DNA from 3 places in the Acetobacter oryzoeni genome. Region 3 is predicted to be linked to each of the others. Evidence: riboswitches for the same ligand, from Rfam matches in the RefSeq annotation. Region 3 holds a riboswitch; each other region holds the start of a gene.
What was found. Region 3 has a riboswitch for cobalamin ahead of EOV40_RS02135 (TonB-dependent receptor plug domain-containing protein). Riboswitches for the same ligand answer to the same signal wherever they lie in the genome.

Region 1: linked by a shared signal. The riboswitch ahead of EOV40_RS12270 (CbtB domain-containing protein) and the one ahead of EOV40_RS02135 (TonB-dependent receptor plug domain-containing protein) in region 3 are both predicted to bind cobalamin.
Region 2: linked by a shared signal. The riboswitch ahead of EOV40_RS10690 (DUF1636 family protein) and the one ahead of EOV40_RS02135 (TonB-dependent receptor plug domain-containing protein) in region 3 are both predicted to bind cobalamin.

What each region holds. Positions count from the first base shown of each region.
Region 1 covers NZ_CP042808.1:2,626,129-2,636,257, reverse strand. The annotation lists gene gatA (Asp-tRNA(Asn)/Glu-tRNA(Gln) amidotransferase subunit GatA) at 1-562, opposite strand, end outside; gene gatC (Asp-tRNA(Asn)/Glu-tRNA(Gln) amidotransferase subunit GatC) at 562-849, opposite strand; gene ruvX (Holliday junction resolvase RuvX) at 930-1,394, shown strand; gene EOV40_RS12285 (endoglucanase) at 1,397-2,053, shown strand; gene gabT (4-aminobutyrate--2-oxoglutarate transaminase) at 2,428-3,714, opposite strand; gene EOV40_RS12275 (LysR substrate-binding domain-containing protein) at 3,875-4,822, opposite strand; cobalamin riboswitch at 4,940-5,159, shown strand; gene EOV40_RS12270 (CbtB domain-containing protein) at 5,566-5,784, shown strand; gene EOV40_RS12265 (CbtA family protein) at 5,808-6,542, shown strand; gene EOV40_RS12260 (carbohydrate porin) at 6,661-8,241, opposite strand; gene EOV40_RS12255 (iron transporter) at 8,406-8,957, opposite strand; gene EOV40_RS12250 (FTR1 family iron permease) at 8,991-9,812, opposite strand; gene EOV40_RS12245 (cupredoxin domain-containing protein) at 9,816-10,129, opposite strand, start outside.
Region 2 covers NZ_CP042808.1:2,296,007-2,306,135, reverse strand. The annotation lists gene EOV40_RS10705 (acetate uptake transporter) at 1-561, opposite strand, end outside; gene EOV40_RS10700 (FUSC family protein) at 713-2,950, opposite strand; gene EOV40_RS10695 (MarR family winged helix-turn-helix transcriptional regulator) at 2,940-3,458, opposite strand; cobalamin riboswitch at 3,613-3,849, shown strand; gene EOV40_RS10690 (DUF1636 family protein) at 4,029-4,457, shown strand; gene cobW (cobalamin biosynthesis protein CobW) at 4,454-5,506, shown strand; gene cobN (cobaltochelatase subunit CobN) at 5,526-8,990, shown strand; gene EOV40_RS10675 (cobyrinate a,c-diamide synthase) at 8,987-10,129, shown strand, end outside.
Region 3 covers NZ_CP042808.1:432,503-442,631, reverse strand. The annotation lists gene EOV40_RS02155 (beta-N-acetylhexosaminidase) at 1-371, shown strand, start outside; gene EOV40_RS02150 (ABC transporter ATP-binding protein) at 391-1,152, opposite strand; gene EOV40_RS02145 (FecCD family ABC transporter permease) at 1,146-2,159, opposite strand; gene EOV40_RS02140 (ABC transporter substrate-binding protein) at 2,156-3,067, opposite strand; gene EOV40_RS02135 (TonB-dependent receptor plug domain-containing protein) at 3,067-5,238, opposite strand; cobalamin riboswitch at 5,374-5,605, opposite strand; gene EOV40_RS02130 (Na+/H+ antiporter) at 5,658-7,367, opposite strand; gene EOV40_RS02125 (LysR family transcriptional regulator) at 7,433-8,356, opposite strand; gene EOV40_RS02120 (SDR family oxidoreductase) at 8,515-9,288, shown strand; gene EOV40_RS02115 (TonB-dependent receptor) at 9,507-10,129, shown strand, end outside.

The sequences.
Region 1 (10,129 bases), 550 kb from region 3:
CAGGCTGGCGGATGGAACCACCTGTATCCGTGCCTGTGGCAGCAAGGCCCAAGCCCGCAGCAACAGCGGCGGAAGACCCACCGGAAGATCCACCCGGCACCAGTGTGGCGGAGGGATCATCCTTGCGCTTCCACGGGCTTGCCACGGGCCCGAAAGCTGATGTGATGTTGGCAGAGCCCATGGCAAATTCATCAAGGTTGGTTTTGCCAAGGAAAACCGCACCCGCTTTCAGCAGGTTGGCCGTTACTGTGCTTTCATAAGGCGGTACAAAGTTTTCCAGCATCTTGCTGGCAGCCGTGGTGCGCACGCCTTTGGTGCAGAACAGATCTTTTACGCCAATGGGCAGACCATCCATAAGGCCGGCAGTGCCTGCGGCGTAACGGGCATCTGCTGCATCTGCCGCGGCCAGAACTGTTTCTGCTGGCAACACGGTAATATAAGCGTTCAGCACCGGGTTCAGGCGGGCAATGGCGTCCAGTTGGGCTTTGGCCAGTTCCCGTGCAGAAAATTTGCGGGCGGCAAGCCCTTCACGCGCTTGGGTGAGCGTCAGTCCGGTCAGCATTATTCCACCACCTTGGGTACTGTATAGAAGGGGCCAGATGTTTCTGGCGCACAGGCCAGCAGGGCATCACGGCAGTTGCCGTCTGTTACCTTGTCTTCCCGCTGGCGCAGGGTTTCGGTTTCTGTCCCCACCATGGGGGGAACGCCTTCCACATCCACTTCGGCAAGCTGGTCAATCCAGCCCAGAATACCGTTCAGCTTCTGGCGTGTGGCTTCAAGCTCATGCTCTTCCAGCCCGATACGGGCCAGTTTGGCAATGCGGCGGGTGGTCGCAAGGTCTAGCGACATGAAAGCGGACCCCTCTTTTCTTGATCTCAATAGGAAGAAAGCACCTAGCATAATCGCGCGAAAGGCAACATACCGTCCGTATGACACTGCTTAGCCTGACAGACCTTGTTGCAACCCTGCCCAGACACGCACGCCTGCTAGGGATAGACCCCGGCAAAAAGCAGGTGGGGCTGGCGCTTTCCGATGTTTCCCGCATGGTGGCCTCACCATTCCAAACGGTAAAACGCGGGAAACTAGGGCAAATGGCCAGCTTTATTCGTGATCTTGCCAAAGAACACGAAATTGGCGGCATGGTTGTGGGGATTCCCCTTTCCTTAGATGGGTCCTTTGGTCCAGCGGCGCAGGCCAGCCGAGATTGGGCGCTTGCGCTTTCAGAACAGACAGGCTTGCCTGTATGCCAGTGGGATGAACGCCTTTCTTCATCCGCAGTGAATCGTATGCTTATTGATGAAGCTGATCTCTCCCGCGCGCGGCGGGCAGAAATGGTGGATCGGCTGGCTGCGGCCTATATCTTGCAGGCCGCGCTGGACTCTCTGCCGCGTTAAACGTGTTTGGCAGAACTGCCACGGATGTGGCGTACATTTGCCATAAAGCCTTTGAATACTTACCTTTAGCAATAAGGTTTTCACTTAAGAGGATGTATCTCGTGTCTCATAATTCTTTTCGGACGGCCGCTACAACTCTGCTGGGTGCTGCCATGTTTGCTTTAAGCCTGCCTTGCGCTCACGCTGAGGAAGGCATGCTGGGCCGCGCATGGGATAACACCCGCCAAGGAACCGAGCATGCTTGGAACAAGACCAAGGAAGGCACGAACAAGGCTTGGGAAAAGACAAGCAACGGCACAGAAAAAGCGTGGGACAAAACCAAGGACGGCACCCGCAAAACTTGGGACAAGACCACCGAGGGCAGTGAAAAGGCATGGGATAAGACCAAAGAAGGCACCCATAACGCCTGGGATAAAACCCGCGAAGGTACGGAAAAAACTTGGGACAAAACCAAAGAGGGCTCTCACAAGGTTTGGAACAAGACAAGCGAAGGGACCGAGCACGCTTGGGACAAAACCAAGGACGGTTCTCGCAAAGCTTGGGATAAAACAAGTGAAGGCACCGAGCACGCTTGGAACAAGACCAAGGAAGGTACAGAAAATGCCGCGCACGATGTTGGCCGGTGGGGTCAGAACACGTTTTCTGATGACAAAAAATAACGCTGCATAACGGCGCTAAAAAAGCCCGCTCTACCTTTGATGGTAGGCGGGCTTTTTTGTTGTTTGCGCAAGAACAGGAGGGATGGCGTATTTAATGTTTGATATGTGCGGCTTTGCGCATTTTTAAATTGTGCAAAGTTTGCAGTAATTTGCGAAAAGAATTTTGTATTTGCAGCCAATACGCGCCAAATGCTGTCATTCTGGCCTCCTGTTTTTCTTGATCGTTATTTTCAAGAGTAAGCAGGAATGATGGCCTGACTATGACGATATATTTGGTGAAATGAATTCTGATTTTAAAAATATATGACAAGGCAAAGAAAAAGGCGGCCCCAAGAAAGGCCGCCTTTTTGCTGATGACTGCAGAAAAATGCAGATCAGGCTTTTGCTTCTTCCAGCAGAATCTGTTCGATGATGTCCAAGCCTTCATCAACCAGTTCATCAGATGCGGTCAGCGGTGTCAGAATGCGGATGGTAGCGCCCTGCACACCACAGGCCAGAAGGATCAAGCCTTTTTCACAGGCACGGGCACATAGTTTGGAACCAAAGCCTTTGCGCTGTTCCACACCAGCATGATGTTCCAAAATATCAAAGGCAACCATTGCGCCCAGCCCACGTGGCATGCTGACAGGCAGCATATCTGTGCGCTTGTGCCAGCCTGCAATGCGGGCTTTCAGGCGTTCACCCATGCTGTTGGCGCGGTCCAGAAGCTTTTCTTCTTCAATAATATCCAGCACGGCCAAGCCAGCAGCACAGCCCAGCGGCGCGCCAGCATATGTGCCACCCAAGCCACCCGGAGGCACGGAATCCATCAGTTCTGCACGGCCAATCACGCCGGAAAGCGGGAAACCGCCTGCCAGAGATTTGGCAATGCACACCAGATCGGGTTCTACGCCAGAATGCTCAATACCAAATAGCTTGCCAGTACGGGCAAAGCCGCTCTGCACTTCATCTGCAATCAGCTTAATGCCGTGCTGGTCGCAAATAGCGCGCAGGTGTTTGAGCAGTGCTGTAGGGGCAACGCGGAAGCCGCCTTCACCCTGCACAGGCTCAATAATAATGGCAGCCACATTGTTGGGGGAGATATCAGCTGCAAACAGGAAGTTCAGCATCTTCAGGCTGTCTTCCACCGTGATGTCATGATCATCGGGGAAGGGGATGTGGTAAACTTCGCCCGGCAATGTGCCGAAGGGTGCTTTGTAAGGCAGAACCTTACCCGTAAGCGCAGAAGCCAGCAGCGTGCGGCCATGGAAGCCGCCGCAGAACGCAATCACGCCATTGCGGCCAGTTGCTGCACGCGCAATTTTTACGGCGTTTTCTGTAGCTTCACCACCCGTGGTGAAAAAAATGGTTTTGGCATCGCCAGAAAACGGTGCGCGGGCATTCAGCTTTTCAGCCAGCTCAATATAGGGCTCGTAAGCAGAAACCTGAAAAGCCGTATGAGTAAAACGGTCTAGCTGCTTTTTAACAGCATCCATCACTTTTGGGTGGCGATGGCCAACGTTCAGAACGGCAATGCCGCCGGCAAAGTCAACATAGCGCTTGCCTTCCACATCCCAGATTTCGGCATTTTCTGCGCGGTCTGCAAAAACGGGGGTGGAGGTAGCAACGCCGCGTGGCACAGCATTGGTGCGGCGGTTCAGAAGGTCTTTATTCGTGGCCATTAATATGGGCTCCCGGGAACTATGTTGCGGGCAAAGTTGTTTCTGTTCCGTAAAATGTTTCGCGGGGGAGGGGGAGGAGATTTTTTGTTGCCTCTGTGGTGATAAAAAGTCACCAGCAATTAAGCACGTTCATATCGTTGCGTAGGCGCTTAACTGCATTTTAAGGGAGGGTATGTGTACTTTGCGTTTTCAGTTCCACCTGTTCTAAAAGCCAGTTTCGGAACGTGATGAGAGATTTTTTCTCCCATGTGGCAGTAGAAGCGCGCAGAAGATAGGCCCCTAGGGCTACTTCTCGCAAAGGGGTTTGCGTAGGCTGCACCCGCACAAGGTGGCCTGTTTCAAGATCATTTCCCAGCAGGAAAATATTGCCAAGAGCAATGCCTTCTCCGGCGCGGGCAGCCGCCAATGTAATATGGGCCTGCCACAGGCGTGTTGCGGCAGGTAGTTTTGTGCAGGCTACATTTTGTGCGTGAAACCAAAGTTTCCACTCGGCTTCATCTTCTTCCTGCAATAAGGGTGCGCGGAGCAAATCTGCTGTTGTGCGGGGCTGCCCGCCCAGTTCTGTAAGACATGTGGGGGCAGCTACCGGAAAAACATCTGGCCGGGCAATAATCATGCTGCGTGTGTTGCGGGGTTCAGCTAACGGGGCATCATCACGCACATAACCGATATGAGCATGATTATCTGTTTCCACGCCCGTAACGTGGAAAGCCGTATTCGCATCTACTGGGCGCAGCATGATTTCCAGTTGAGGGTGCGCGCGCCGAAAGGAGGAGAGCCGAGGTAGCAACCAATGGTATGCAAAACCATGCGCGCAGGTAATGGTAAGGGGGGGCGTGTGGTTGCGGATATCTGCCGTGGCCGTGGCCAGTTCTTCCAGCAATGGGGTGATGCGGGAATAATAAGTGTGACCCGCTAATGTAAGGGTTCCTGTTTCCTTATCCCGTAAAGGTGTGCCTAAAATATTTTCCAGATCCCGAATGTGGCGGCTTATGGCTGCGTGATCTACGCGCAGTTCTGCTGCGGCCCGTCTGATACCGCCTGTGCGTGCAAACGCCGTAAAGGCATTGAGCATGGCTAGTGGGGGAATGCGGTATCGTTGGTCCATAAGTCGCCAGTCAGGGAAAAGTCTGCAGAAACAGGTGGGTTAAAATGGCGGCTCTGGCAAGAGTTATACCTGCATAATCAGGCAAAGATTGAAATATGAAGCAAAAATAAGGTAAGGGTTGCGCCATCTTACAACGGTCCCGCGCAAGCGGGTTTGAAAGGGAATGCCGGAGGTTCCTGCTTTGGAACCCAGTCGGCAACTGCCCTCGCAACTGTAGGCGGAGAGCCTATTACTCCTTAGCCGCATAAAGCGGCAGTCACTGGTGTTCGCATCGGGAAGGCTGAGTAATGCGCAATGACCCGCAAGTCAGGAGACCTGCCGTTGTTGTCTTGTTTAATCGCCGGGCGAGGGAACCGGAGATGGATGATTTGCGATGTTTACTCCTCTGCCCTCGGCAGATTTCTCCTTAAATACATTCTGGGCTTTTGTCTTCACGCGGCGTGGTGAAGTGTAACAATGCTTTGTGTTCCAAATAGAATTTGGAAGAGGTTTTGGTATGCTCTGCACCGTTGATTGCTGGTTGGTGAGAGGCTGACGGATGGAGCAGGCAAGTATCTCACATGGAATGACGTTCCTTTCGGGTGCCTCTTTGCTCAAGGTGGGAGAACAGCAGGCGTGTTCGGAATGCCCTTGCTGTTAGGCTTCGTCCTTCTATGATGAGGGCCGACCAAACCATGAAGTTCTGTTTCACACTCTTTTGTGCCTGCTCTGGCGGGCTTTAAATTTAAAAAGGATACAACATCATGAGCACATCTGTTCATACAGCTATGCCGGTTGCGGCAGCGGGCCAGAGCATTCCGGTTCGTGCCATTCTGCCTTGGGCTGTTTTCGGCCTGATTGTTTCTGCACTGCTGATCTACTTTGTAGGCGCAGAGCAGGGCGCCACTTCCCTGATTTCCGGACATGCTGTGCATGAATTTGTGCATGATGGCCGCCATCTTCTTGGTTTCCCCTGCCACTAAGGCACGAGAGGAAAGTTTTACTCATGGTTGGTCGTCTTTTAGCCCGCGGCATGGTCGCGGGCATTCTGGCTGCATTGCTTTCTTTTGTATTTTCAAAAATTTTTGGTGAACCGCAGGTCGCTTTGGCTATTGCGTTTGAAGCCGCTCAGGATGCTGCCGCAGGTGCCGCGCCAGAACCTGAACTGATAAGCCGTGGTGTGCAGGCATCTTGGGGCTTGCTTACTGCTGTGCTGATGTACGGTGCCGCATATGGCGGTATTTTTGCGATTGTTTTTGCATTTGCCTATCAGCGTCTTGCAACATTAAGCCCACGCGCTATGGCATTATTGCTGTCTGGCGTTGGGTTTTTAACGTTTGTGCTGATACCAGATTTAAAATATCCACCTAACCCACCCGCAGTTGGGCAGGAAGAGACCATCGCGCTGAGGACAGAAATGTATTTTGCAATGGTTGGCCTTTCTATCGCCATTTCCATGATTTGTTTGTTGGTGGGGCGCGCACTGTCTAACGTAATCGGGCATTGGAACGCTGCTGTATGTAGCATTATTCTGGGTATTGCGCTTGTCGCTGCTGTGCAATTTGGTCTGCCAGATTTTAATGAAGTGCCAGACAATTTTCCTGCTGTAGTGCTTTGGCGTTTTAGAGAAGCATCTATCGGAATGCAGATTGTTTTGTGGTCTGTATTGGGGCTGGTTTTTGGCGCTTTGGCTGAAAAATGCCTGTCATCAGCAAACGGTGTGGCGCGGAAGACGCTCTGATTTTTCCGAGCGGCCTTCTATACAAATTTTGCGTGTATAAAAAAGCATTTCCTAACGTTGCCACTTTTTCCATTTATGAAATGGCAACCGAAAGGGAATGCTTTTTTATTTATAATTTTTAGAAAGTGATGTTGGAATGGAGCCCAAAAATGGCTTCATTCCCGACAAGGCGGTTGCCTGTCCAATCCGTTACACCGCCAGAGGGATGCCAGACATACTGGAAGTCTGGCTGCATGACCCACCAAGGGGTGACCTGTGCCTGATAGGTAAGTTCCAGATGGTTTTCATTGCCTTGTACAGGTGCGCCAGAGTTGCGGTCATACCGTCGCTGGCCAGAAGAAGCACGGCCAATGCCCCAGCCTAGGCCCACCGTATCATTATCACGTCCCTTGAACGGGGCTTTAAGGTTGATGCCCGCATCAATGGCAAAGCTGATCATGTTTCGGTCCCCACCATTACCTGTGGCGCGTGCAAAAATGCCAACAGATTGTGGAGATTGGAGTGAAGGACGCCAGATCATCTGGTCAATAATACCATAGACCATCCAGTTGCCCCGGTCCCACCGCGGAATACCTGTGGTGTCAGCCGCACTACCTAAAGCTTTCCCCTGATTGTTGTAGCGATAATCAGGGAATTTTGCCGTATCGTAATATCCACCCAGCTTGTAGATGCCCGGCAGGCCGGGATCCTTGGTGACATGTGACATGTCATCAGGCTGAGGGTTGAGAGCATACTGCAATTCGGTAATCAGCAGTGCGCCAGTGCCCATGTTGAAGTTGGCACCATCCTCATCATGAGTGTTCTGATTGGTGGGGTCTGCGCTGTTACCACCGTTCTGGATGCCAAAAGAGTTGTTGCGGTTGCCCGGTGGGTTGTCATCTGCTGCCGCAAACATGAATGTAAACTTGTCTGAAGGACGGTAGCGGATGCGGATAGCTGGCGAAGACAGGGGCCAAGATGGTCCACCTGCGTACAGGTTAACCGAAGGTGCCATGGGCCAGCCAAAGTTGGAGTTTAGATATAAGGCCCCGTAATCACTGATCAGGAACTCGGTATCCAAATCCTGCTGCCCGATTTTGACATCCAGTTTGCCGTCCAGAAAAGACTGCTGATACCATAGCTCGAACAGGCGCGTGGAACGATCGGCCTCAAATCCACTGACCGGGTTGAAGTTGGCCAGATGATCCTGAGAGATGGAGCGCCCGCGCAACTGTAGGGCGCTGACATTAAATGTGCCCCCTTTCAGGCCAATCAGTTTTTCCAAATCTACCGTCAAGGTTGGCATAGTTACACCGTCATAGGCTGGGCCGGTGCCCGAACCACTGGCGCCATCGGCCCCTGATGCTGTGCCACCTGTGGCGTTGCCCCACAGTTCATCCACTTCCTGAATATCAAAGCTGATACCGTGTTTGGCCATCCAGTCCCGAGCGCCCCACATATTACCCAATAGGTGGTCGCTCATGTCTGGTGTGTCATCGCCCTTTTTCTCGGTAGCTGCCGCTTCTGCTGCGCGTTGGGAATCTCGCACTGTTGCTGGATCAATTTGCTCAATCAGTGGCCCAGAATTGCCCAACCGGCGGCGGTCCTGCTCAACCTGCGTCTCTTCTGCATGTGCTAAAACAGGGGTGGTGGTGAGAATGGTTGCGCAAAGACAAAAAAATTTCAGAAATGTTCTGTTATATCTATGATGTTTTTGCATGGTCACAGGTTGCTCTGATGGTAGGTATGGATGATTGATATTCGGTAATGGAGAATCATTCTCAATTAGAGCGTCTCAAAATGCAATTAGAATACGACCTTCATAAGTGCAGGGCAGGGGTGTTAAAAAGAGAGGGTAAAGCCCTCTCTTTTGGAAGTTTCTTATTATTTCTCAGGGTATGAGAAAGTGAATGATTCCGTAAAGGGCTGCCAAAAGCCGGGTGTGCCGGTTTCTTTATCTGTGTGATGAAGGAAACCATTGGTTTCTGGTGAGCTATAGCTGAACACCACCGTATAGCTGCCGGGGCCATCCATTTTAACATTATTGGCGTAATGCGGGCCATCTTTTGCTGTCATCGGGTGCAGCGTGCCCTGGTTTTTCCAGTCAGATCCCTTTTTGGTAAGGGTGTAATCAACCTTCAGGTAGGGAACCCATGCACCATCGGGAAAGCCCCACTGGTTATCTGCTGTAGCATGTACATCTGTTTCCAGATGGATGGTATCCTTGCCCATGGCCATGTCTGATGTCATAGGCATCATGTCTACATCAAGCAGATAGTTTGCGGCTATTTCCATGTCATGTGCATGTACGGGGCCACCCACCGGGTATTCACGCGCGGCAGCGGGAAGCGCAATGGCAAGGGTAAGAACCGATGCTGCGGAAAGAATTGAAAGATAGGATTTCATATGTCTGCACCTCAAGTTTTTGTAAGGCACAGTGGCAGATATTTTCTGCACACCTGTGACAGATTATGAAGCGCTGGATTGAGGACGTGTGCGAACAAAGCGTTCAACCACAATCAGTCCGGCAAGTGTCAGCACCCATACAAGCAGTTGAATGCCCATTGGTCTGTCTGTGTATCCAATCAGAACTTTGGCCGTACGCCCAAGCATACTACCATCAGACAGCAGCCAGGATGTATCCCAGATATCGTATCCCAGAGCGGGGATCAGATCATCATTTGCCAAGATGGCAGCGGCCTGACTGGCCATGCCAGCAGCCAGAAAGGAGACCAGAACATTCGTGACTGCAAAAAGATGTTTTAGAGGAATGATAATCAAGCCTCTATAAAGCGCCCATGAAAGTGCAGCTCCGCCCACAACACCAAGCAGGCCGCCTGTAAACATGGGCACAAAACCAGTATGTGCGGATACGGCAATACCATACAGGAACAACACAACTTCCATACCTTCACGCAAGACAGCTACGGCAACAACTGTAGCTAAAGCGAAAAGGGAGCGGCTTCCTTCTGATACTTCCTTACCAACACTACGCATTTCCTGAGCAAGCTCACGACCGTGGCTTGCCATCCAGATAACATGCCAAGAAAGCATAAGAACAGCGATGCATAGGATAGAAGCAGAAAAAATATCCTGCCCGTTGCCAGAAAAAGCCTGAGAGAGTTGCCCCGCAAACATGGCCACAATGGCTGCGCCAACAACACCTGCTCCAATGCCGCCGGAAACCCACCATCCGCGCCCCGGAATGCCCCGCGTGGCTGCAAGCACGATGCCAACAATCAACCCGGCTTCCATAACCTCGCGAAAGACAATAATCAGGCTTCCAAGCATAATTTACTTCTTTTCTTCTGCTGTAACGGTACCCTTGGCCTCGTCTGGATGGTAATCATCAAAAAAAGTATAGGTTCCAGGGTGTAGAGGCCCGGCATGAACTTTGATTGTTCCTTGTGGAACAACAATTTTTTCAAATTTCATATCGTAGCTTTCGAACTCATCAGTTGTCGTGTCCTGATTATTGAGTTCGATCATGAATCGCTCACCAGCTGGAACGGTGATATGATCAGGCTCGAAATGATGATCTTTGACAGTAAGCTGAAAAACTGTTTGAGAATGGGCCTGCTGAGGGAAACATATCCATGCACCTGCTA
Region 2 (10,129 bases), 880 kb from region 3:
ATATCCGAATGCTTCTTCCAGTATTTCGGAAGCAGCCAGATAGATGGCGGAAAAACCGCAGAACAATCCTTCATATCCAGCAAACTGTGTAACAACTGGCATAGCCAGCATATCACCCGTGGCCAGTAAGGCGAATAGAACAGTCAGGCTCAGGAAAATAACCTGATGTGCCCGTGTGGCGCGTAGTGAGGCTATAAACATGATAAAAGTGAACAATCCCCACGCCAGCAGGTAACTACCTACAAGATTAGGGCTGCTGGCATCCACAATGCCAGTATGCGGCAAGCTAATAAGTGCCACGAATGAAAGCCAGAATGCACCGTAAGCCGTAAAAGCTGTCATGCCAAAAGTATTGCCGTTACCATACTCCAGCATCCCTGCCAGAATTTGGGCCACACCTCCAAATGTAAGCCCCATGGCCAAAATAGCAGACCCCATAGGCACCAGATCTGCATTATGTAAATTGAGAAGAACGGTTGTGAGCCCAAACCCCATTAAACCTAATGGAGCTGGGTTGGCTCTTCGGTATGTCACCGGAGGCGATGTTTCGGAGTATGCCATGCCAGATACTTCTTTTTATGAGTGATGACTTAAGCATTAAGCAACTGGCAGGGCAGAAGTTCTTTATAAATAGAAACAGGCTGATAAAATTAAATTCATCATTATGGCTTTTCTTTTAGGAAACTTTTTATTTCATTCCATAACAACACCACTAAGCCAGCGTAGAAACGGATGCATCTGCGCCAGCTTCATCTACAGAGCGATGGATGGGGCCGTATTTATCATAAAATCCTGGTATGGCGCGGATAATACCGGCAGCCTGCATAAGGCAGGATATGGTTCTATCCCGCATAAGAGAGGCACCTTCATGCTCTGTGGTTGTGGCATGAATAATGGCGGCAGCCTGTTCCAAAGCATCTGCAGTAGCTAATGGTGTATGACGTAACATGGCAAAGGCTTTTAAGGCATTTTCAAGAGCAGAGCGCGCCTGTGTGTTGAGTTTTACGTGTTCTGCATTCCAACGCAGGCGTAAAATGAGCCTTCCTAGGGAAAGTGTTGCAAAGGCTGCATCTGTATATCCCTGCCTGTCTATACCGGAAGGAATAAAGGAAAGACGCATCATCAACCGCGTAATTTTCTGAAGTTGAAGACCCTCCCATGCAATCCATTGCACCGGCTTGCGGCTATGGGAAAGAGCCAGTTGTTGCAGGCTACGCGTAAGGGAAGAAACTAACCGTGCAGCATCCAGCCGATGATCTGGCGGTAAAATAACCCGAAAAACCAGCACCAGAAGCACGCAGGCTGCCACCATGGTCATCCAGTTATTGGTAAGTGCCAGGTCATTATAAACAATAGGGTTGTTGATAGAGAGCAGCATGGTGAAAAACACCGCATATCCAAATGCACCAATGCTGTAGCGTGGGTGAAATTGTAGCCATACACCGGGCAGCAGAAACAGGCAGAGCGTCAGCCATAAAAGCGGGTAGCCATCTATGCGGGGTAAAAACAGGGAATGGCATAAAAATCCCATAGGCACGGCCAACATCGTCCCAGTTGCCATCATGGGGCTTGCTTTGCCGGCAGAGGGCGCCGTTGAAAGCAGGCTGGAGGCTGCCACCACATACAGGATCAGCATAGGGCCTGCGCTCCAGTGGAAAACATACCATAACATGCCAGCCAGAAGCGCAATAAACATGCCGCGCACACCATTACGCAAGGCAACTGGCCATTCCAGATATTGGCGCGTGTAAGAGGATTCACGATCGCGGCGCAAGCTCGTCAAATCGTACAGGGCCAGATCTATCTGTACCAGAATATCACGCGTATTATCTAGTGTTGCCAGCAAGCCGGGTGCCGGATTATTGCGTGAAAGTTGTTCCAGATTTTTCAGGCAATCATGCAGGCAGGTAGAAACTGGTGCGGGGTTTTCCAGCCAACCGGGTTGCTCTGTAAAATGCAGAATGTGCTCTAATGTTTCGGCAACATGCTGATGCACGGGGCATGATTGTGCATCCACCAAAGAGAGGTTTAACCAATAGGGATGATAGCTGACAATCAGCCCGGTTAAACGGTTGAGAGCCAGACGCAGGTTAGAAATACGGGCCTGCATATCTGGGTCATCTGCAGCAGCAAATTCTATGGCTGGTGTTAAACCGGCCATACCTGCCAGAAGGCGGCTGCGGCTATCATAAAGGGGTTGTGGCAGGCTGCGGAATGCTGTGCCTGTGGTTGCGGTATCTGTGGTTTCAGATGGGTTGTTTTCTTCTGCCGCATGTTCTTCCGGTGTGGCGGAAAGACCTTCCTGTGCATGAAAGTTTTTTGCATGGAGAATGGTATCCCGAAAAGCGTTTCCCAGCTTTTCCATCACCGCGCTGGGTTTGCGCGGGCTTGTCACCATAAATACGCAGGCTGTTACCACCACGCCTGTTACCACGGCAGATAAGCGCCCCATTGCAGAAAGAAAGATATTGTCTGGGTCTGCAAAAGCGGGTGCAGCAATAATAACAATTGTATAACCGGTTAGCACGGCAGCATAGGCACGAAAGAAGCGCAGAAACGTGGCCACCATGCAGGCTATACCTACAAAAACAGAAAGCGCTGCAAAATACAGAACGGGAGACTGTACAAATACGGCCATAATGCCAACGCTAATAACAGCCCCAATAACTGTGCCGATAACACGCCATACGCTTTTTGAAACCATGGCCCCTACAGTTGGGTTTGCCACAATAAGAACAGTTGTGGCTGCACTGAGGGGGGAATGAAGCTGGAACATAAATGCCAGAAAAACGGCAATGCCAATGCACAAAAACACGCGGGCAGAATAACCTGCGGTAGCTTTAAAAGCATTCCATTGGGCTTCATCAGAAAAAAAGGCCGGTAAGCAGCGGGATAATAGAGTGTTAAGGGAAAAGAGCGTATGACTGCTGTGCTCAGATCTAGCGTTCATGATGCGTTTCCAGCATGCAGGACAGATCATGAATTAAGCTACGTACCTGATCTTCTGTAAGGTTCTGGCGAACGTTCTGCTCAAGTTGCGCTGCAATGGTATGGAACAGCGTGCATCTTTCCTGCCCAGCAGAAGTAAGCACAAGTTTTTTGGCACGCCGGTCCCGCGTATCCTGCAGGCGAGTAATCAGCTTTTGTTTTTCTAGCAAATCAAGAATACGCACCAGTGCCGAGCAATCCACATTCATGGCGGCTGCAAGATCACTTTGCGTGGCGCCATCGGGCATCATCATCAAATAAGCCATCGGGCGCATGCTGGCCAATGTCATGCCATGCGGGCGTAAGGCCCGGTCCAGTTGCGTGCGCCAGACGGTGGCTAACCGCATAATGCGGAAGGTAAGCGCCATGTCTGAAAAACGCGTTTCATCCAGTGTGGGCAGAACGCGTGGGGAGGTCATGGAATCCTCATTAGTTAGCGAAAGAATATTTGACATATAAAGTATATTCATACGAATATAACATAGCTGTTTTGCGCGTCAATAATGGAAATAAGGCTGCAAAGCACAGGAACATTAGCGTGAAGCCTCAATCCTGTTTCAGATCAGCAGACTTTTAAAGTTGCAGGGCTAAAACTGCGGGTTGAAAGCAAAGGCCGCTTATGCGCATTGTGCGCGGGCTAATGGTGTCCTTTACGGGATGAAAAGGGAAGAACGGTGCAAGGCCGTCGCTGCCCCCGCAACTGTAAGTTACCCATGGTGTTCCGTATGGGCTTTCTGGCCCAATGTGCCACTGGCCTACGTACAGGCTGGGAAGGTAGGGAACGCTGTTTTATGTTCTGGCCTGTAAGGGAGAGCATATGTGGGTACAAGCCAGGAAACCTGCCATTGGTGCCTTATGCGTAAGCATATAGGCGGGCCTTAATTATTAAGTTCTGGCGTTGCTGCTGGCGGGGTGCCCGGCAGGCATAGATGCACCATAGGGTGCATTTCTTCTGTCATCTCTGGGCAGGGGCGCCGGGTATCTGCACCCCTTTTCAAGCAGCCGTTCTTTTAGAATGGTAGTTATTTCAGGGATACAGCATGGCCGAAGCGTCCGATTCTTCTCAAAAATCACCTCAGAATCGCCCTGTTTTGCATGTGTGTGTCACATGTCGGCGTGGTGGGCCTGCTATGGATCAGCCGCCGGGTGCCCAGTTGTATGCACGTTTGCAGACCTTGGTGCAGGAAGCAGAAGCTGCTGGGCAGGAAGCTCCGGTTCTGTTGCGTCAGGTGCAGTGTCTGGCTGCCTGTGATCGCGGATGCACTGCAGCCATTGCCATGCCAGAGCGTTGGACATGGTTATTAGGGCATCTGGGCGCTGAAAAAGCAGAAGATCTTCTGACGTATGCCCAACTCTATGCAAAATCCGCGCGGGGCACGGTCATGCCTTCGCGCCGTCCGGCATCTCTTTCCAATATGGTGCTGGGGCGTGTTCCCGCACAACTTTATGATGAACAGGAGCCTTCATGACACTCGCATCTCGCGTGCCTGTAACCATTATCACTGGTTTTTTAGGGGCAGGCAAAACAACCCTTTTGCGCAATCTTCTTCAGCGTGCAGCAGGGCACCGCATTGCCGTGGTGGTGAACGAATTTGGTTCTCTTGGCATTGATGGAGAAATTCTGCGCGGGTGCGGCGTGGAAGGCTGCAAGGAAGATGATATTGTCGAACTGACCAATGGCTGCCTGTGCTGCACGGTAGCAGATGATTTTCTGCCAACAATGGAAGCCCTGCTAGATCGGGCCGATCCGCCAGAACATGTGGTGATTGAAACATCAGGTCTGGCGCTGCCTAAACCATTGCTCAAGGCCTTTGGGTGGCCAACAGTGCGCAACCGCATGACTGTTGATGGGGTGATAACCGTAGTGGATGCACCAGCAGTAGCTGCTGGCCGTTTTGCAGATGACCCGGAAGCTATTGCCCAGCAGCGTGCAGCAGACCCATCCCTAGATCATGACAACCCTTTGGCAGAGGTTTTTGAAGATCAGATCAACGCTGCAGATCTTGTGGTGTTGAACAAGACAGACCTGCTTGATGCAGATGCACTCGCACGTGTTGAAGATGAAATCCGCCACACAGCACCGCGCCCTGTGCAGATTGTACGTGCCACGGAAGGCAAGGTAGATCCGGCCATATTGCTTGGTATCGGAGCTGCGGCAGAAGCTGATCTGGCCGCTCGTCCTTCCCATCATGATGCAGAAGATGGCGAACACGAACATGATGACTTCGAAAGTTTTGTGGTGCGTGTGCCTGAGCAACAGAGTGTGGAGCAGTTTTTAACGCTCTTGCAGGATACAGCACGCCGTTATGATGTGCTGCGCATGAAAGGTTTTGCCGCAGTGGCAGGTAAGGCCATGCGTTTGGCAGTGCAGGGTGTGGGAACGCGTTTTCGGCACGAATTTGATCGTCCTCTTGCTGCCAATGATGGACGAGAAGGCCGCATTGTCGTGATCGGGCAAAAGGGGCTGGAGGCTCCGGCCATAGCCAAGGCGCTTGGCGGTACATTGGTAACGGCCTGATTAAGGACGGAGTGGGCTTATGCATCTCTTGGTGCGGGAAAACCGGACGCTTGATGAACAGGAAGTGGCGGAAGATCTTAACCTTCCTTCAGCTGATCTGATTGTACTTTCTTTTACAGAAAGCGATCTTCTGGCCCTGCGCCATGCAGAAGCTCTCTTACGTGCACAAACTGAAGGAAGCGCGTTGCGTCCTACCTTGCAGGTTACAAGTCTTGCACGGTTACGCCACCCTATGTCGATTGATCTGTATATTGAAACTACATTGCAAAAAGCGCGCTGTGTTGTCGTGCGGTTGCTGGGTGGTTTGGATTACTGGCGCTATGGGGCAGAAGAGTTGGCGGCATGGAGCCGTGAAACAGGTGTGCCGCTAACTTTGCTACCTGGTGATATTTTGCAAAGCCATAGCTCTGATGCGCAGCAACAAGTAGGACATATAGGAGGAGATAGGCGGCTGGCAGAACTTTCCACCGTTTCTGCTGAACATTACGCGCGCTTAAATGGTTTTTTCCAGCAAGGTGGCCCAGATAACATCTGTGCGGCATTAGGGCTCATGTCTGCTCTTGCGGGTATGCAGGAAGATAAGGGAACACAACCCAAAGCATTGCCTGCATGGGGTGTCTATCGTTCTTATTCTCCTGCCATAGCTCAGGCGCAACTCCAGATAAAAGCGATCATACTCCTGTATCGCGCGCATTTGCTGGTAGGGGATGTGGCAGGCCCGGAATCTCTGGCAGAAGAACTGGCACAACGTGGCTGCGCTGTAGAGATTGTGTATGTTACCTCTTTAAAGGATCCATCCGTTTCTAAAGATGTAAGCCATTACCTACAATCTGCAAAACCTGATGTTGTTCTGGATGCAACGTGCTTTTCTGCACGAAACCAGAATGGTTTTTCACCATTGGATGTGGCTGATGCGCCTATTCTGCAACTTTTGCAGCCGGGATGTACACAGGCTTTGTGGGAAGAAAGCCCACGTGGTCTGGCGCGGGCAGATATGGCCATGCAAGTGGTCTTGCCAGAGTTGGATGGTACAATTGCAACTTTTCCAATTTCTTTCAGAAAGGATGCTGAGCCCGGGCAGCCTGCGTTCAGAGATCCTTATAAACCAGGTATAAAGTTGGTGGCAGGCCGTGCAATTGCATGGGCTAGATTGCGGAAAATTCCACAACCAGACAAGAAAATATCTATTATTCTGTCTGATTATCCAGGCGCGGGGCTAGAAAAATCTGGAGCGCATATAGCGCATGCTGTGGGATTGGATGGTTTTGCATCTACATCTTCCATTCTCACATTCTTGCATCATGCAGGCTATAATATAGGAGCAGAAGATGCTCCTGATGCAAAAGCCCTTGCTTCTGCTTTGATTGATAGCTGCTCCAAGCCTGTTCTTGATACAAAGCTCTATCGTCAGCTTTTGGCAGATTTAGATCCGGCTTTTGTGCAATCTGTTTGTGCAGCATGGGGTGACCCTGAACAGGATGCCAATGTAAAAGATGGTGTTTTTTGCCTGCGTTACATTCAGCTAGGGAATATTTCTCTGGCTGTGCAACCAGACAGAGGGGCGGTGGCTGATCGTAAAGCCCTGTATCATGATCCTGATACACCGCCATGCCATGCATATGTTGCGTTTTACTTGTGGTTGCAGCATGTGAAAAAGCTCGATGCCATGGTGCATTTAGGTACGCATGGCACACTGGAATGGTTGCCCGGTAAGGCCGTGGCGTTATCTCCATCTTGTGGGCCAACCGTATTAACAGGTGATTTACCAGTTATTTACCCATTTATTGTTAATAATCCGGGCGAAGCTGCGGCTGCACGCCGGCGTTTGGGTGCGGTTATTATTGGCCATATGACGCCCCCTGTTATGCAGGCTGAACTTTCGGCAGAGGCGCAGGAACTCGAACGCCTGATTGATGAATATGCTGAGGCAGATGGGCTGGATCCTCGTCGCGGTGCTTTATTGCGTGCTGATATTCTGGATAAAGCCATACGCACGGGTATGCTGGCCGAAAGTGGTGTGCGCCCCGGAGAACTGGATGAAGCAGAAGCACTTGCACGGCTTGATGCTTATTTGTGCGATGTAAAAGATCTGCAAATTCGTGATGGCCTGCATGTTTTTGGCAAACCAGCTACACATTCCAAAAAACTGGTGCAAATTATTGCGCAGGCCTGTGGGCGGCAGGAAGATGCTGCTTTTACGTCTAAGGTCGCGCATAAAATCATGCAAAGTGGACAAGCAGAGGCTCAGGCGCTTCTTGCAGCATTAAGTGGGCGTTTTGTCGCACCTGGTCCAGCAGGAGCGCCAACCCGCGGGCGCGTAGATGTGCTGCCAACAGGGCGTAACCTGTTTACGGTGGACCCACGTGCATTGCCTACACCCTCTGCCATGGTGCTGGCCAAAAAAATGGAAAAACTGTTGCTGACAAGGCATTTGCAGGAACAGGGGGAACATCTAACGCATATTGTTATGGATATGTGGGGATCTGCCAGTTTACGTACGGGCGGTGAGGATATGGCGCTTGCCTTGCGCCTTATGGGGGTGGAAGTGCAGCGCACTGCCAGTACAGGGCATGTATGCGGGTTTGAAATTATTCCCTTGCCATTGCTGGACAGGCCAAGAGTGGACGTAACTTTGCGTGTTTCTGGCTTGTTTCGGGATGCTTTTGCAGATCAGATAGCCCTGTTTGATCAAGCTGTGACTGCTGTTGCCCAACGAAATGAACCGGCTGAATGGAACCCTTTGGCAGCTTCTGTCAAAGGGCTGGAAGGAGAGGCCCGAAAGCGTGCCACGGCCCGTATTTTTGGGGCTGCGGCTGGTAATTACGGCACAGGTGTTGAGGAACGCCTGAATACAGGCGCTTGGGACAATAAGCAGGAACTCGGAACAGCTTGGTTGGAAGGATCATCCTGGACATATGGTGGTGGCAGGGATGGCCAGCAGGATATGCAGGCGCTTTCCAATTTGGTTGGTCAGGCAGAAGCTGTGCTGCATGTGCAGGACAATGCAGAAACCGATATTTTAGAAAGCCCGGATATAGCTGCGCATGAAGGTGGTCTTTCTGCCGCCGCAGCTACATTAGGGGCAATGCCAACTATATTACATGGAGATACATCTCGGCCGGATATGCCCCGCTTACGTACAGCAGCGCAGGAAGTGGCGCGTATTGTGCGTGGCCGGTTGGCTAATCCGCAATGGATTTATGGCATGCAGCAGCACGGATACGCAGGGGCAGCGGAAATGGCGCGTGGGCTAGATGCGTTGCACGGATTTGCGGCTACGTTGCCCCAACGCTTTGATAGGCAATTTGATCTGGTTTTTGACCAAACCTTAGGTAACGCCGTGTGTGATGCATTTTTGAAACAGGAAAACCCAGCAGCACGAGAAGCAATGCGCGCACGTTTTGCCGATGCATGGCAAAGAGGCTTGTGGCATCCACGGGGAAATAGTGTGGCTTGTGTTTTGGATGAGGAAAACAAGGCATGAAGGCCCCTCGTATTATCATGGTTGCGGCCCCTCGCTCTGGTGGTGGCAAAACAACGGTTACGCTTGCATTGCTGGCAGCTTTTCAGCGCCGAGGGTTACGGGTTGGGGCCGTTAAAACTGGGCCGGATTATATAGATCCCGCTTTTCATGCCGCTATCACACATCGCCCACCTCTGAACTTGGATAGCTGGTGCATGCCTACAGATTTATTGGCTGGCATTATGGATGCCGCTGCCAAAGATGTAGATGTGGTTGTGGTGGAATCTGCCATGGGGTTGTTTGATGGATTGATGGCGCCAGAGGGTGCACGTGGCGCGCCTTCTGATATCGCAGCTCTATTTGGTATTCCTGTTTTGCTGGTGCTGGATGTTTCCGGACAGGGGCAATCTGTCGGGCCAATTGCACAGGGTTTTGCACGGTGGTCCGATGCTGTGCAGGTGCATGGTGTTGTACTAAACCGCGTTGCATCCGAACGGCATGAGCGTTTGGCGCGCTCTGCTGTGGCTATGGCGGATCTGCCTGTTTGTGGTGCCCTCCTGCGCCAAAAGGGTGAGGTATTGCCAGAACGGCACTTAGGGCTGGTGCAGGCGCGTGAGCACGGCAACCTCGCAGGGTGGTTATCTGACCTTGCAGATAAGGCAGAGCGTGAACTGGATTTGGATGCCATTTTAGAAGCGGCAGCGCCTTTGGCTGAGCGGAAAGTGGATCAGGTATCCATGGCAAAGGCGTGTATTCCTCCTCCGGGGCAACGCATTGCCGTGGCGGATGATGCCGCTTTTTCGTTTCTATATGGGCATCTTTCTTTATTCTGGCGGCAAGCTGGTGCGGAATTGATACCGTTTTCTCCCTTGGCCAATCAGGCCCCAGATACTTCTTGTGATGCTTGTTGGCTGCCCGGAGGATATCCGGAACTTTATGCAGGCCAAGTAGCGCAGGCAGAGCACTTTAAAAAAGGGTTGCAGGATTTTGCGCTTAAGCACCCAGTGCATGGGGAATGCGGAGGCTATATGGTTTTGGGCCGTGCGTTAGAAGATGCACAGGGGCAAATACATTCCATGACAGGTTTGTTAGGGCATGTAACATCTTTTGCACATCGGAAGCTGCATTTGGGCTATCGTGAAGCCACATTACTGGCAGAT
Region 3 (10,129 bases):
CAGTAGCTTTTGTAAACGGCAAGGTAGAGCTTAAACCGGAGCTGGAGCGGCTGCTCACAATCTGGGCGGATAATGATGCCGCGTTTCATCAGGTTGCAGCCCGCCATGCTGCCCTTACGCCCGCACTGGCGGCATCTGCCCGGCTGGCCGCTTTGGCGCGTGCCGGGCTGGCGGCACTAGGCGCAGAACGTACCCCCGGCTGGCGTGAACAGGCGCGGGAAACACTGGATGCCGCACGCAAGGACATTGCAGCATCCTCCTCCATCCATGTTGTCACCAACACGCCCCAACCTGCGGGAGATCTCATCCAGCGTATTGTGCCGGGTGTGGAGGCACTTGTAACGCGTGAGGGCGGATTAACCCTGCCCTGATCATATATTTTTGCAAATGCTAATTTGGTTGTGCCGTGCATAAATCCCACGGCACAACAGCGTTTTCTACCCGCCGGGTGGTTACACCGTAAGTTTGGCGCACCATATCATCCGTTAAACGGGCGGGCGGGATGATGTGCCGAACATGCCCCTGCTGCATCAGCACCAGCGTTTTGCAAAAACGTGTGGCCAGCAGCAGATCATGCAGCACAACCACAACACATGTGCCCTGTGCTGCCAGTTTGCAAAACACCTGCATAACGGCCAAGGCATGTGCCGGGTCCAGCGCAGCTACGGGTTCATCCGCCAGCAAGATGGGGGCCTGCACGGCCAAGGCGCGCGCCAGCATCAGCCGTGCACGCTCCCCGCCAGAAAGCTGGCTGGCCGGGCGCTCTGCCAAATCCTGCAAGCCCACTTCTGCCAAAGCCTGCGCCACTGCCGGATGATGCAAGGCCTGTGCTGAAGATTCCCCATAGGGCAGACGCCCCAGTGATGCCACCTCCCGCACCGGCATGGGCGGAAACGGCGGCACATCTTGGGGCATATACGCCATAAGCCGCGCACGCTGGGCCAATGTAAGCTGCTGCAATGGTGCGCCATTACACACCACCTGCCCCTGCGTGGCGGGCAGCAACCCCGCCATAATGCGCAACAATGTGCTTTTGCCTGCACCATTGGGGCCTATCAGGGCTGTCACACTCCCGGCCTCAAACCGCACGCTGGCGGATTGGAGAAGCTGCGCGCCTTCTATGCTGAAGCCAACATTCTGCACATTCAGCATGACAGCATATTCCGTTTTCTAAACAGGATCACACGGTGGAAGAACACAGGCGCACCCACCAAGGCCGTAACCACGCCCAACTGCAACTCTGTACGCCCGGCCATTAACCGCACAGCCAAATCTGCCGCCAGCAAAAGCGCAGCACCACCCAAAAAGGCTGGCACCATCAGCCGAGATGGCCGATGCCCCGCCAAAGGCCGCAGCAAATGCGGCACTACCAGCCCCACAAACCCGATAGCGCCAGAAACCGCAACGCAGGACCCCACAGCCAATGCGGTGCCCACAACCACGCGCATTTGCACGCCCCTTACACCCCCCAGCCGAAAGCCGAGGCTCTGGGCAACATCTTCCCCCATTGTAAGGGCATCCAGCGCGCGGGCACAGCCCATAAGCAGGGCGCAACCCGCCACCACACCGGGCAAGGCCAGCAGCACATCATTTAATGTGCGATCTGTTAAAGACCCCATAAGCCAATGCATAATTTCAAAAGTAGCATAGGGGCTGGGCACCAGGTTGAGCACCAGTGCCGTAAGGGCAGCCGTGAAGCTGCTAACGGCCGCACCGGCCAACAACAGCACCAATGCCCCGCCGCGCCCTACCAAGGCCACCAACAACATGGCTGTTACCAATGCACCGGCCAAGCCGCCCAACGGCAGCAATGCCGAGGCAATTTGAAAAAGCCCTGTATAAAACACGCACACAGCCCCAAGGGCCGCCCCGCCAGAAACACCTAAAAGGCCAGGATCTGCCAGCGGGTTGCGCAAATAACCTTGCAGCACCGCACCACTTAGCCCCAACGTGCCACCGACCATAAGGGCCAGCAACATGCGCGGCAGGCGCAACTGCCCCATAATGACCGCGCCTATGGAATGGGCACCGTTCCACCAATCTGCCAAAGCCGCAGGCACGTTAATGCTGCTTTCCCCCCACCATAGGGAGGCCACAGCCATAACAGCCACCAGCAACGCCAGCAGGGTGTTCAGCACAACAGGGCGCAGGGGCTTCATGGTTGGGTCTCCTTTACCGTGGGTTGTGCTATGGGGGGATGTGAAACATGCCTTGCAGCATCAGCCACAATACCATCCCGCGCATGGCGTAATGTGGCAACGGCATCCAGCGTTTGCGGCAACCCACAAAGCCACAGGCGGGCTGGCACATCCACAACATGCGGCGGCGCAAACATAGCCAGCATAACCGGGTTGGACAGCATGGCCTGCGCAAGGGAATGGCCGGGGCCGGAAGGGTCTCTCACCAATAAATCCGGGTGATACGCCAACAGCACCTCCAGCGGCACGCGCCCACCCAAGGGGGGTGTGCCTGCCGTGGTGGCGAAGTTGCGCAAACCGGCACGGGCCAGCACATCATCTGGCAGGCTATGGGCGTGCACCACAAAACCGTTGGCCTCATACACCACGGCTATGGGGTCTGACACCTGGCGGGTTGTGGCTATTTCTGCCAACCGGGCCTGAAACGCCGCCACAAGTTGCCGCCCGCGTTCTGGCTGCCCCACCGCATTGGCAACCTGCATGATCTGATCTGGAATATCCGCCAAGGAGGATGCAGGCGGCAACGTAAGCACCTTGGCCCCTACCTCCTTGGCGGCCCGCACAGCCAAGCGTGCCGTAAAGCGGCCTGCCAGCACCACATCGGGCTTGGCGGCCAGCACTGTTTCTGCGGTGGATTGCAACACCGGCACATCCTGCGCCTGCTGGCACAACACAGATTCCGTACAATCCCGCGCAAGGGTGGATACGCCTATAATATCCTTGTGATCTGCCAACATAAGGGCCAGTTGATCTGTGCACAGGTTGAGCGATGCCACACGCTCCGCCCATGCCGCACCGGGTGCAAACGCCGCAAGGGTAGCACCCCATGCACACACAACCACCCGGCGAAGGAAGACGGAAAGCTGCATCAGTAATTCAGCGTAAAGCCGCCATAGCCTGCGCGGCCAGGCTGAAGGTAGCCTATAGGGCTTTCATACTGGCGGTTGAGCAGGTTATCTGCCCGCGCAAATACGGTGACATAGCGGTTGATTTTATAACTGGCCGCCAGATCTATGGTGAAATATCCGTGGTCTTTGCCGCATGTGCTGCAATACTGGTACGTATCAGAAATAACCGGCGTATCGCGCGAACCGCTGACATACAGAATATTGCCCGAAAGCGAGAGCCCATCCACCGGCTGCCATGTGGTGTTGAAGTTGAACTTGTGCTGCGGGCGGCGCTGGAGGGCTTGGCCGGTAGAGGCATCTCGCGCGTGGGTCCATGTATAGTTCAGGTTGAAATCAAGCGTATCCAGCGCTTTCCAATCCAGATACGCTTCTACGCCATACATGCGGGCACGGGCCACGTTATTGTAGGAATAGGTGGAATAGTAATTTTCGTAGGAACTGACAGACTGAATAAGATTGCGCACATGGTTTTCATACCATGTGGCCCCAAAATGCAGTTTGTCATGCGCCAGCGTTTGTTCCACGCCCACATCATACCCTATCAGGCGTTCGGCCCGCAGGTTGGGGTTACCTTTTTCCGCATAGCTGGTGGAAATCTGGTTGGCAAAAAGCTGATACAATGAAGGGCCATGAAAGCCACTGCCCGCACTGGCCTTGATAACCGTGCCGCTGTGCGGAATATGAATGGCCGGAGCCACACGCCACGTCACGTAATTGCCGTAGCGGGAATTGGCATCATACCGGATATTGGCCGCGCCATATAAAATCTTGTTCCAGTTGCCCTGATACTGCCCATAGCCTGCTGTGGTATCCATGCCCGCGCTGGTGCTGAACGGTGTGGAAGATGCTGCACTGTTCCCTTGGCTGGAATTGAACGTATCATGAAAATGCTCTGCCCCCACAAGCAGAGATCCGTATTTGTCCAGATTAACAGTGCCGTGCCAATCTATTTTAATGCGGCTGGTGCGGTAATATGTGGGGTCATACTGCAAGGCATCACCTTCCAGCGTGGTGCCGGTTTCTGTCCAGCTTCTGCGGCCTGTCATATACCCCAGACCAATCACCTGATCGAACCTGCCCCCGAATGAGGATAAATGCGCCGTGCCCCGCACAATGTCCTGATTTTGCGTGGTGTGTTCACGCTCGCTCCCTACATCACCGTAATATCCTAGCCGACTGTAATATTCATCTTCCATATTATAGGCGCTGTAGGTGTGCAGGTTGCTCTGTATCAGCCGGGCCGTCAGCCCCAGATCAAAATTATGGGTGACATCATAGCCCAAGCGAATGTTGGCGGAGCGGTTATCGTTTCTGTCCCCCCGGTGGCGCTGTTCCTTGTCTGCGCCAAAATAGCGGCCGATATAGCGCGGGATTTCATGAAAACCATCCTGCCGGTAATGGGAAAGTTCAACATTGTAATGAAACTTTCCCTTACTGCCGCGCGCGCCTATAACCTGATTGAACGTGCCGTAAGATCCACCTTCCACCCGCACAAAAGGCGTAAACCTGCCCTGCCCCTGTGCTGTGGTAATATCAATAACCCCGGCCATGGCATCTGCCCCGTACAGGCCACTTTGTGGCCCGCGCAAAATTTCTATGCGGCCCATGCCATCGGTAACAAACTGCGCAGCATCAAACGCGCCGGAGGTGGAGCTGCCATCGTTAATATCCATGCCATCCAGCCGCACTTTCACCTCGTTGGCATTGTTGCCGCGCATGAAAATGGAGGTGGTGCCGCCAAAGCCACCCGAACGCACCACATTCAGCCCCGGTTGGCGGACCAGAATATCTGTAAGCGTGCGGCGCTGCTGGGTGAGGATCTGCTTTTCTGTCACAATCGTCATGGCCGTGCCAATTTCATCCGCCCGCATGGGGTGGCGTGCCGCACTTACCGTAACGTAATCCGGGTAAGCCTGCGCACTGCGGGCCTGCACAGCTTGCGCACCCTCCGCTGCATGAGAGATAGGCGCCTTTTGCGCCGGAGCGGTGGCGGCAGGTGTTACGGCCACTTTGGCAGCAACGGTGTTTTTACCCGTTGATGTAGCGGGGCTTGTGGCATCTGCCGCAATGGCGGCAGTGGTTTCTACCAGCAGCAGGGAAGAGCCGGTAAGCAAAAGGTTTTTTAGGCGCATGGGTTAAGGCAATCTCGCGGTTTAACAGCGTTGCCACGAGACTTGGCCCGGCTTTTTCCACCACAGGGCACAAACCACCCCATTGGCTGACCGCTTGCCCAGCCTGCCAGCACACCCCGGCTGACATGCCCCGTCTGCAACTGTGTGCTGATGGCAGGTCTCCTGGCTTGCGGTTTTTCGGTTGTGGCACCCCTTCCCGGAAAGGTTTGTTCCAGTGGGCCAGCGCTTTGCGCCGTGCGTGCACATCCATGCCGCTTACAGTTGCGGGGACAGCCCGGGAATATCGCAAAACCATTGCAGGCAATGGCGCGGGCACCCGGTTCCCTTTTCATTCCCCTTGGGGGAAACCATCATGCGGTGTGGTTTACAGGCTGGGGGTGGCTTGTCAACAAAAGCACGCCCCAACGCGGCGGCTGGCTTTAGGCTTCACGCGGGAGGCGTTGAGACTGGGAGCGGATAACCTGCTCCTCATAATCCAGTTCCTGCTGGAGCTTCCATTCTGTCTGGTCGTTAATCTCGCTGCGCGATGTCATATCCCGCATGGCCTGCCGTTCGGCCCGCAGCAGTTGCAGGCGCAGCGCCAGTTCCATACGCGCATGGCGCAGGGCGCGGCTGCGGTCTAGCGGTGTGATGCGCGGCGTTTCGTCCTCTTCTTCCAAACGGCTGTGATACAGCTGATACAGGCGGTCTATCACCTCCTGCCGCAGGGCTTCATCTGCATTCTGCCCCTCGGGCTTTGCCAGTGCTGTGCTGTTTGGGTTGGGCGCTGGCGGTTGCGCGCGCGCTTTTGTCAGCACCGCAAGGGCTGCGCGTATCAGCTTCTGGCGGGCCATGTTTTCTTCCTGCGCGTTCTTGTCCACCGTCTCCTGCGGCAAAAAGCGCAAACACAGCGGAATGAACACACTGGCTGCCAGCAGGGAAAGAACAATCACCCCGGTAGCGGCCACCACCACGGCATCGCGCATGGGAAAGGCATCTGTGCCATCCGTGCCTTCGGGCAGGGAAAGTACAGCCGCCAGCGTAACGGCCCCGCGCACGCCAGCAAATGTCAGCAACATGCTGCCTGCAAAACCTGTGGGTTCAAACGGCAGGCTGCCAATGCGCGCCACCACCCAACGGCCGAAAACGGATGTCCATACACCTGCAAAGCGCATGGCCAGCATAATGGCGTATATCTGCACCACAAACAGGCCAACCTGCCACAAGGCCACATCATATTTCCGGCCCAGCGCCACGCCATGTTGCAACAGTTCTGGCAACTGCATGCCCAGAAACAAAAAGATAAGCGCGTTAAAAACGTAGCTGACAATGTTCCAGACCGTTGTGGCCTGCAGGCGGGTAAAAGTGGCGGTGTCCTCTATCATGCCAGAAAGTTTGAGCACCATGCAGCCTGCCACGGCGGCCAGAATGCCCGAGCAGTCCACCGCTTCTGCCGCGGCGTACATTAAAAACGGCAAGAGCAGCACAAAGATGATCTGGGATTGCGGATCATCATACCCACGGCGCACCAGCACGCGGTTGAGCTTAACAGCCAGCCATGCCACCGCAGCGCCCACCAACAGGCCGCCCAGCGCCACCATTAGGAACGTGCCAAAAGCCTGCCTGTAAGAGAACTCACCCGTAAGGGCATCGGCCATGGCAAAGCGAAAGCACACAAGGCCGGAGGCATCATTAAACAGGGCCTCGCCCGATAAAATCTGCAACAGCCGGTTGGGCACCTTGCGCCCTTCAATAAGGCTGGAAACCGCAACCGTATCTGTGGGGGAAAGTGCAGCCGCCAGTGTAAAGCAGATGGGCAGGCCCAGCTCTGGCACAATCCAGTGGATAGCATAGCCACATACCAGCGTGCTGAGCACCACAAGCCCAAAGGCCAGAAACAGAATGGGGCCGCGCAGTTCTGCAAACTCACGCAATGGCATGCGAAATGAATCTGCAAACAGCAATGGCGGCAGAAACACAAACATGAACATATCTGGCTGCAAGCTGACATGCATGCCCGCCACCGCAGCAAACACACCCAGAATGATAAGGATAACCGGCTGCGGCACCTTCTGTTTAAACAGGGCAACAAGCAGGCTGCTGACTGCCGCCAGCAAAAGCAGCAGCAGAATGTTTTCTATGGTCAACATGGCCTGCGCTCTTTGGGCGTGTTTGGGTGTTTATGCAACGGACATTCTGCAGAAACACACCCGCTTTACGGCATGGCGGAAACAGGACGCAAAACCTGCTGGCGCACCAAATTTTCCAACCATGTGGCAAACACCTGCACCCGCATGGAAAGGTGCCGCCTGTGCGGATAAAGCAGCGCCATAGGCAGCGGTGCCGCACGCCACTGGGGCAGTATTTCCACCAACTGGCCTGTATGCAGGTAAGAGCGCACATCGTAAGCGGGTATCTGCATCACCCCCAGCCCGGCCAGTGTGCAGGCTATTAAAGCCTCTGCGCTGTTAACCGTTACGCGGCCCGGCACATCCAGCGTGTGGGTATGGCCGTGTTCCTCCCACTCCCATTGCTCTACCCGGCCATTCTGGGGGGAGGCATAACGCACAGCCTCGTGCCCTTTCAGCAAATCTGTCGGGCATTGGGGTGTGCCGCGCTGCTTAAGATATATGGGGCTGGCCACGTTTATAAGTTCAAGCTCCCCCATGCGGCGGGCAATCAGGCCGGAATCCTGCAAGGGCCCAACGCGTAGCACGCAATCCAACCCATCTTCCACCAAGTTCACGGCCCTGTCCGTTACCCCCAGTTCTACCGAAAGACCGGGATATGTTGCCAGAAAATCGGGCAAGGCCGGGGCTACAATCAGCCGCCCAATGCGGCCGGGCATATTAACACGCAGCACACCCTGCACAGCGCTTTCGCTCTGGCGGAACAGGTTTTCCGCTTCCTCCACATCCGCCACAAGGCGCAGGCAGTGTTCGTAAAAGGCTGCGCCATCTGGCGTGGGGGTAACTGTGCGTGTTGTGCGCGTAAGCAAACGTGCCCCCACGCGGCTTTCTAGCTGCTGCACGGCGGCGGATACGCTGGAACGCGGCATGCCCAAGGTTTCTGCCGCGTGGGTAAAACTGGCCGCCTCTACCACGCGGGCAAAAATACGAAAAAGATCTATCCTATCCATGCGCGTTAGCCTTTTGGGCTGCCACCTGCATTGTTCGGGAAATCTGGCAAGTGTTGTCAGAACAGGCAGCTTTATCCGCCTACTGTAGCTGATACGGTGGCAAGAGAAAACGGGAGCCACATCCATCGGCCCCCGATACATGCAAGGGAGCACCCAACATGGTAGACCACAGCATTAAAGGCAAAACCGTTCTGATAGCCGGTGGGGCCAAAAATCTGGGCGGGCTGATTGCGCGGGATCTGGCAGAGCATGGCGCAAAGGCCATTGCCATCCATTACCATAGCGCAGCCAGCAAGGCGGAAGCCGATGCCACTGTGGCCGCTGTAAAAGCGGCAGGCGCGCAGGCTAAGGCTTTTCAGGCTGATCTGACACAGCCCGGAGCAGTAGCCAAACTGTTTGCAGATGCAAAAACGGCTTTTGGCGCGCCAGACATTGCCATTAACACCGTGGGCAAAGTGCTGAAAAAGCCGATTGCAGACACCACGGATGAAGAATTTGATGCCATGTTCACCATCAACACCAAGGTGGCGTATCAATTCATTCGTGAAGCCGGAAAACATCTGGCCGATAACGGCAAGCTGCTAACACTGGTGACATCTCTGCTAGGCGCGTACACACCGTTCTATTCCACCTATGCGGGTTCCAAGGCTGCGGTGGAACACTTCACCCGTGCGGCTTCCAAGGAATATGGCGCGCGTGGCATTTCTGTTAACGCCATTGGCCCCGGCCCTATGGATACGCCGTTCTTTTACGGGCAGGAAAGTGCAGATGCCGTGGCTTACCACAAAACCGCTGCCGCACTTTCTCCCTTTAGCAAAACAGGGCTGACAGACATTGAAGATATTGCACCCTATGTGCGCTTTATTGTTTCTGAAGGCTGGTGGATGACGGGCCAGACCATTTTGGTAAACGGCGGTTACACCACAAAATAAAACCGGCTTTGTGCCCGTTGCGGCACACCGCCATGTGCAAGGGGGCCACGTGCAAAGCGTGGCCTCCTTTTTTGTGCCCTGCCCCAGATGCAAAGCTGTTGCGCGCGTGCAACAGCCCACAGAAAGCTGAGCAAACAAGGCTCATTCCTGTTGTAATGTTATAGTGTTACATAATACATGCTGCGCCTCCACCACACTCAACCAAGGCAGCGCACAGCATGATGGTTCGATCAGCCGCTCTTCTTCTCTGCTCCACTGTTTTTACTGCTCTGGGCAGCAGCATGGCCCTGGCTGAAACCACCACGACCACGACAACACCCTCCACAACAGAAACGCAGCAGAAAAAGCCCACTGAAACAAAGCCGCAAACCGTAAAAGTGATTGCGCATGACAAGAACGATGCCGAGCAGGTGATTGTCACCGCGCATCTGGACCGCATGCGTTCAGAACTTTCGCCCTCCACCGGGGCCACGGTGCACAAGTTCAGCCGGCAGGCGCTGGAAACCATTCCCGGTGGTGATAACGCACCGCTTAATCAGGTATTGCTGCAAGCCCCCGGCGTAGCGCAGGACAGCTACGGCCAGATCCATGTGCGTGGGGACCATAACGAGGTGCAGTTCCGGCTGGATGGTGTGCAGTTGCCGGAGGGGCTGAGCGTGTTTGGGCAAGCGTTGATGACACGCTTTGCAGATAACATGTCCCTCACCACTGGGGCGTTGCCCAGCCAGTTCGGGTTTTTGCAGGCGGCTGTGGTGGATATCAACACCAAGAACGGCACCACCAATTCTGGCGGCAATCTCTCACTTTACGGTGGGGCGCGGGATTACTTCTTTCCTTCCCT